DNA from 3 places in the Thauera sp. JM12B12 genome. Region 2 is predicted to be linked to each of the others. Evidence: riboswitches for the same ligand, from Rfam matches in the RefSeq annotation. Region 2 holds a riboswitch; each other region holds the start of a gene.

Region 1 (2,258 bases), 440 kb from region 2:
ATCTGATGGGCGAGCGGCTCGAGCCGTCCGAGCGCGCCGAGCGGCTTGGTCTTGCGATCGATCTTGTCCTGCAGCGCGGCGGCGAGCAGGGTGTCGGGCGGGGCGATGGCGAAGGGCGTCATGCGGCGAGGTGGTTCCGAGGTTGGGCAGCGCAGGGGGGCGTCACGCCCGGCGTCGGCGATGTCCGACGGATGACGGGCGCTTGGCGCGCGTGGAAGTTTAGCCCTGCTTCAGCACCAGTGGCAGCCCGGCGGCGACGAACACGACGCGCGGGCAGCGCGCGGCCACGGCCTGGTTGAGTCGTCCGGCCTCGTCGCGGAAGAGGCGCCCCAGCGGCGTCTCGGGCACCAGTCCGAGTCCGACCTCGTTGGCGACCAGGATGACGCGGCCGGGCAGCTTGGGCAGGGTGGCGAGCAGGGCGTCGCGCTCGCGGCGGAACAGCGGCAGCTCGTCCGCGCTGGCTCCCGGCGGCAGTCGATCCGCGTCGATCAGCAGGTTGCTCAGCCACAGCGTGAGGCAATCGACCACCACGCAGCGCTCGGGCGCCGCTTCGGCGCGCAGCGCGTCGGCGAGCGCGACCGGCGCCTCCACGGTGCGCCAGCCGGCGGGGCGGTCGGCCCGATGGCGGCGGATGCGCGCGGCCATCTCCGCGTCGAGCGCCTCGGCGGTGGCGATGACGGTGACGGCGAGGCCGGATGCGGCGGCGCTGCGTTCGGCTTCGCGGCTCTTGCCCGAGCGGGCGCCGCCGAGGATGAGTTCGCAGGTCATGGGTGCTTCGTTTCCATAGCTCGGTCTTATCGCTGCAAGGGCTGTGTTTTATTGCAGTGCACGATACTGCCCCGTACGGTATCATCCGCCCCCACTGCCCCGGAAGGGGTGGCGCGTTATCGGTGCCCACGGGCGTTTCTCGCCCAGGGTTAAACGGGAAACAGGTGCGCGGCCCCTCGCAAACGAGGCCGCAATGCCTATGCTGCCCCCGCAACGGTAAGTGCGCGCAAGGCGTGTCATGCAGCCACTGGGACTCCACTCCCGGGAAGGCGACCCGCCCGTCCGGCCCTCGGGCCGGCACAGCGCACGAGCCCGGAGACCGGCCGGAACGCGAATTGGCGGATGTGCCGCGGGGTGGCGGCGACGGGCGCGGTTTGTCTTGCTCTCTTCGGTTCTCCCACGCTGTCGGTGCGTCCAGGTGAAGTTGCCATGGCGTGCGGGGACGCGCGGCATGGCGAAGGGAGTTCAAACAATGAAGATCCGCCTCTCCGCGCTCGTGTCCGCGTGCGCGCTCGCTTACCCGTTTGTCCCGGCCCAGGCCGACGATGCCCAGCTCAACCACGTCGTCGTCACCGCCACCCGCCAGCCCATCACTGCCGACGAGGCGCTTGCCAGCGTCGACGTGATCGACCGCGACGAGATCGCGCGCGCCGGCAATGCCAGCCTGGTGCAGCTGCTGGCGGGCCGTCCCGGCGTTCAGGTGTCCAGCAGTGGCGGCCCCGGCGCCAACAGCAGTGTGTACATCCGCGGCGCCAACTCCGGCCACACCTTGCTGCTGATCGATGGCGTGCGCGTGGGATCGGCGACCAACGGCGCCCCCACGCTGGAGACCATTCCGCTCGAGCTGATCGAGCGCATCGAGATCCTGCGCGGCCCGGCGAGCGCGCTCTACGGGTCGGACGCCATCGGTGGCGTGATCCAGGTGTTCACGCGCAAGGGCCGCGAAGGCTTTCAGCCCAGCGTGCGCGCCGGCATCGGCACCGACGGGGCGCGCACGCTGGGGGCGACGCTGGCGGGCGGGGCCGAGCGCCTGCGCTACAACGTGTCGGCCGGCACCGAGCGCAGCGACGGCATCGATGCCAAGCCCAACTCCACACGCGGCAGCGATGGCGACGACGACGGTTTCCGCAACGAGTACTTCAGCGGCTCGGTGTCGCTCGGCTTCCGCGAGGCGGACGAGATCGGCCTGACCGTGCTGCACTCGGATCTGCGCAACTGGTACGACAACGCCAAGGTGTTCGACTCCTACCTCGACAAGCGCACCAGCTCGCTCGGCCTGCACATGCGCAACCAGCTCGCCGCCGACTGGACCAGCACGCTGCGCTTCGGCTACGGCGCCGACGAATCGCGCAACCGCGCCGACCTCAACGATCGATCCGTCTTCGACACCGAGCAGCGCCAGCTCACCTGGCAGCACGACATCGCCCTGGGCGCCGGCTCCCTGCTGGCCGCGTACGAGTACCTCGAGCAGGAGGTCGACTCCAGCTCCG
Region 2 (2,258 bases):
CGGCCGGCTCACCCACATCATCCCCGCGGCGGCAGCGCCCGGGATCCGCGTAATCGGGGGCGTGCCATGAGGGCGATCACGAGCGCGCGCTGGCGAAAATCATGATTCTGTCGCCGCGCGCAATCGCGTTGACCTGGGTCAACGCGCGCCCGGCCGAAGCTGGCGGATCTCCTCGACCAGGCCCGCGTTGCCGGCGTCGGCCGGCCCCTGCCAGCCGTCGAAATGCAGGAGCTCGGGCAGCGGCATGCGCTTCAGCCAGCCTGCCGCCTCGAGCTCCGGCTGGGCATGGAAGTCGCGGACGTAGCCGATGCACAGGTAGGCGATCGGGATGATCTCCCCCGGGATGCCGAGCGCCTCGCGCAAGGCCTGCGGGTGCAGGATGCTGACCCAGCCGACACCGAGGTTCTCGGCGCGCGCCGCCAGCCACAGGTTCTGCACCGCACACACTGCGCTGTAGACGTCCATCGCGCCGATGTGCGTGCGCCCGATCACCACCGGGCCATGGCGGCTGCGGTCGCAGGTGATGCAGAGGTTGACCGGCGACTCGAGGATGCCCTCGAGCTTGAGGTTGCGGTAGGTGGCGCGCTTGGCCTCGTCGAACATCTGCTCGGCCTCGGCGTGGGCGGCGAGGAAGTCGGCGTGGATCTTCTGCCGCACCGCGCGCGAGCGCACGACGATGAAGTCCCAGGGCTGCATGAAGCCGACCGAAGGCGCATGGTGGGCGGCGGTGAGCACGCGCGCGAGCACCTCGTCCGGGATGGCATCGGGCAGGAACTCGCCGCGCACGTCGCGGCGGGTGTGGATGGCACGGTAGACGGCGTCGCGCTCGGCGGTGCTGAAACGCGGGTCGGTCTGGAAGCGCGGTTGCGCGTTCGCGGCAAGGCCAGCGGACGCCCCGGATGAATGAGGCGCGGCCGCGTCCGGGCCGGCGTCGGCGTGCGCGTGGGCGCGCGAGGGCGCGGCCTGCGCCTGCGTCGGGCTGCTCATGAAGTATTCCCCTTGGCTACGAGCAGTGGGCAGCCGCCGACCAGACGGCTGCGGACAAGGCTTCGAGGCCGGTCTTCCGGCTGCGGATCATCTCGTCCGGACGCCTTCCCGGTCCTCGCGGACCAGTGGCTGGGCGAACCTCGCCCGGACAATCCCCTTCACGGCGCTGGGCGCGCGGCGGACTGGCACCGCCTTCCCGATTCTCCCGCGCCAGGCGCGGGCACCCCGAAGCAAACGAGCGCGAATCTTAGCAAGATCAAGATCAATGGGGTCAGACCCCATTGATCGTCAGCCGCGCTGGCGGCGGGCTTCGAAGAGGCAGATGCCGCTGGCGACCGAGACGTTCAGGCTCTCGACGCTGCCGTGCATCGGGATGCGGGCGAGCTCGTCGCAGGTCTCACGGGTGAGGCGACGCAAGCCGTCGCCTTCGGCGCCGAGCACCCAGGCCACCGGCACCTTCTGGTCGATGTCGTAGAGGGACTTGTCGGCCTCGCCGGCAGCGCCGACCACCCACACGCCGGCCTCCTGCATCTCGCGCAGCGCACGGGCGAGGTTCGTGACGGTGATGTAGGGCACGGTGTCGGCGGCGCCGCTGGCGACCTTGACCGCGGTGGCATTGAGCCCCACCGCGCGGTCCTTGGGCGCGACCACGGCGTGTGCCCCGGCGGCGTCGGCCACGCGCAGGCAGGCGCCGAGGTTGTGCGGGTCCTGCACGCCGTCGAGGACGAGGATGAGCGCGTTCTCGTCCAGGCTGTCGAGCACGTCGGCGAGCTTGATGTCGCGCCGGGTGGCGTCGACCTTGGCCACCACGCCCTGGTGACGGCGGGTGCCGACTAGGCCATCGAGCTTGTCGCCCTCGGCCTGGCTGATGCGCACGCCGGCGGCCTCGGCCTGGGCGAGGAACTTCTTCACCCGCGCGTCCTTGCGGTCGGCGGAGAGGAAGACCTCCAGCACCGCATCGGGCGCGTGGCGCAGCTTGGCGGAGACGGCGTGGAAGCCGTAGATCAGCTTGGTGGAGGTATTGTCGGGTGTCTTAGCCACGGTCGGAGCCCTTGGGGGTGGTCTTGCGGCCGGCTCGGCGGGCCGGGGCTGCAGTCGGAGTCGGGGGCGCGGATTCTAGCGCCTCGGCTGCGGCTGCGGCGACCGGTGCGGCGGCGGCCTTCTTTGCACGCACCTTGCGGGGTTTGGGCTCGGAGGGCTCCGGGCGCGCAGCCGGGGCTACCGGAGCGGCAGCCGTTTCGGCTGCTGCCTTCTTTGCGCCTGCCTTGCGC
Region 3 (2,258 bases), 410 kb from region 2:
TCGACGACCTGCAGCACCGGGTCGGCGGCGCCCGCCTGTGCCGCCGTGCCCTGCTGCGCGGCGCGCTCGGCGGCGCGGCGTTCGCGGTAGAGCACGTAGGCGCGGGCGACGTCGTGCTCGCCCGAGCGCATCAGGGCCAGCTCGACCTGGTCCTGGATGTCCTCGATGTGCAGCAGGCCACCGTCGGGCAGGCGGCGGGTGAGGGCGCCGACCACGGTGTCGGTGAGGCGGGCCACGAGTTCGCGCACGCGCGAGGAGGCCGCGCCCTGGCTGCCTTCGACGGCGAGGAAGGCCTTGTTCATGGCGACGGCGATCTTGGCCGGGTCGAAGGCGACCGCCGCGCCGTTGCGACGGATGACCTGGAAGGCGTCGTACTGGAGGGTGTCGGGGCGTTTCTGGGCAGGGAGTCGGTCCACAGGTGGTCCTCGTTCGTGAATGTGGGCGGGGCGATGCTGTCGGGAAGGCTGCCGTTCAGGCAGCAGTGCGCGGGGCGGCCTGGGCGTCCGGCGCAGGATGAGGCGCGTGCCGGTGAGCGGGTATGGCGTCTCGCGCGCTCTGCAACTCCAGCACGAGCGGCGCGGTGAGCCGGCCACCGGGGCGGCGGAAGCCGCTCGCGGCGGCCATGTGCAGCACTGCAGGGCTGACGCTGTGACAGACGATGCGGGCGGCGTCGAGGGCGCGCGCCAGCGCGATCACGTGTACGAACAGCGCACGGCCCAGGCCGCGCTGGCGCAGCGCAGGGCTGACGCTCAGTCCGAAGTCGACCTCGCCTTCGCGCACGCCGACATGGGCGAGCGCGACGATCTCGCCCTGCGTGTTGCATAGCCCATGGACGTGATCGCGCGCGAAATCGAGTGCGTCGACATAGGCGGCGATGCCTTCGTCGCGGATGCCATGGCTGAAACGCAGCAGTCGGTCGTCGGCATCGAGGCCGAGCAGGTGGGCACGGATGCGCGCTGCGTCGGCAGCGCCGAAGCGCAGCAGCGGGCGTGCGGCGACATGCCGGGAGGCTGCGGCGGGCGCGGGTGGATTCGGCGCCGCGGCGAGCGCGACGGGGGCGAGGCGGGCAGATGCGTGCATGGTGGAGATCCGGTGCAGGCGGGGCGGATCTCCGACGAGCGGGCGCAATGCCTCAGGCGCATGAACATGTCATGCGACGTGGCCGAGCCGTCAGGAAAGCGTGCAAGTGAAATGGTGTGAGCCATGCCTCTTGTCAGGGACACCCCGCCCCAAACTGTTGAAGGTGATGTGCATGGCAGGTCTCCTGGCTCACGGGTCGTCGCCTTGCGTCGGCCTTCCCGGAGGATCTCCAGTGGCAGAGAGGGCGCAAGACTCGCCGATTACAGTTGCGGGGGCAGCTCCGGGATTCGCGCTGGGCGCGGCACCGGATTCCCTTTTCATGCCTGCCGGTATCGGCAGGCAACCATGAACAGGGCGCGAGGTTAGCCGCGCCCCTCGGGGCTGTCAAACGCAGCGTGCTCGATTCTGCGCACGAGGGCATGCATGGCCCGGTGGGCAGGGACCTCGAAACCGCCCGCTTCCGCCATGCGCAGCAGGGCGCCGGTGATCGCGTCGATTTCGGTGCGACGACCGGCGAGCACGTCCTGCAGCATGCTGGCGCGGTTGGCGGCGGTTGCCGCGGCGACCGCGTGCACGCGGGCGAGCGCCGCGTCGAGATCGAGTGCAAGGCCTTCGGTGCGCAGCACCGGCCAGGCTTCGCGCACAAGCTCGTCCAGCGCGGCGCGGTAGGGCGGCTCGAGAAGGGCGCCGTTGGGCACGCGGTGAATCGCCGCCAGCGGGTTGATGGCCACGTTAACCAGCAGCTTTGCCAGCCGCGCGCGCGCGATGTCGGGTTCGACCCGGGCGCGCAGGCCGGCACGTACCAGCATCTCCGCTACCGCTTCGAACCCGGGCGGCAGCAGGGTCTCGCCTGCGCCCGAGGGCTGCACCCGCTCGCCCGCGGCCGTGCGCTCGCGGTAGGCGCCCTCGGTGGTGATGCCCTGGTCGACGAGCGCCGCCCGGCAGTGCGCGCGCAGGAGATCGCCGGTAAGCCCGTTCTGCAGTGACAGCACGCCGACTGGCTGCATGCGCTCGGCAATCGCCGCGGCAGCGGCGGTGTCGCCAGCTTTCACCAGCACGATCAGCCAGTCGGCAAGCGGAGGCCGCGTTGCGGCGAAGGCATCTGCTCGGAAGGGCTGGCCGCCGACCTCGACACCGGCGCGCAGATGCGCCGCACGCTCGGCATCGCGCGCGACCAC

What was found. A riboswitch is a leader RNA that binds a small molecule or an ion and turns the genes downstream of it on or off. The one in region 2 is predicted to bind cobalamin.
Region 1: it holds a riboswitch for cobalamin, as region 2 does, so the genes downstream of both, AAG895_RS17265 (TonB-dependent receptor) here and bluB (5,6-dimethylbenzimidazole synthase) in region 2, are expected to answer to the same signal.
Region 3: it holds a riboswitch for cobalamin, as region 2 does, so the genes downstream of both, AAG895_RS13350 (GNAT family N-acetyltransferase) here and bluB (5,6-dimethylbenzimidazole synthase) in region 2, are expected to answer to the same signal.

Annotation. Positions count from the first base shown of each region.
Region 1 covers NZ_CP154859.1:3,801,625-3,803,882, reverse strand. The annotation lists gene cobT (nicotinate-nucleotide--dimethylbenzimidazole phosphoribosyltransferase) at 1-122, opposite strand, end outside; gene cobU (bifunctional adenosylcobinamide kinase/adenosylcobinamide-phosphate guanylyltransferase) at 220-768, opposite strand; cobalamin riboswitch at 872-1,111, shown strand; gene AAG895_RS17265 (TonB-dependent receptor) at 1,241-2,258, shown strand, end outside.
Region 2 covers NZ_CP154859.1:3,358,393-3,360,650, forward strand. The annotation lists gene bluB (5,6-dimethylbenzimidazole synthase) at 139-987, opposite strand; cobalamin riboswitch at 1,036-1,230, opposite strand; gene rlmB (23S rRNA (guanosine(2251)-2'-O)-methyltransferase RlmB) at 1,276-2,028, opposite strand; gene rnr (ribonuclease R) at 2,021-2,258, opposite strand, start outside.
Region 3 covers NZ_CP154859.1:2,947,427-2,949,684, reverse strand. The annotation lists gene AAG895_RS13355 (ribonucleoside-diphosphate reductase subunit alpha) at 1-416, opposite strand, end outside; gene AAG895_RS13350 (GNAT family N-acetyltransferase) at 472-1,080, opposite strand; cobalamin riboswitch at 1,237-1,443, opposite strand; gene AAG895_RS13345 (2-dehydropantoate 2-reductase) at 1,443-2,258, opposite strand, start outside.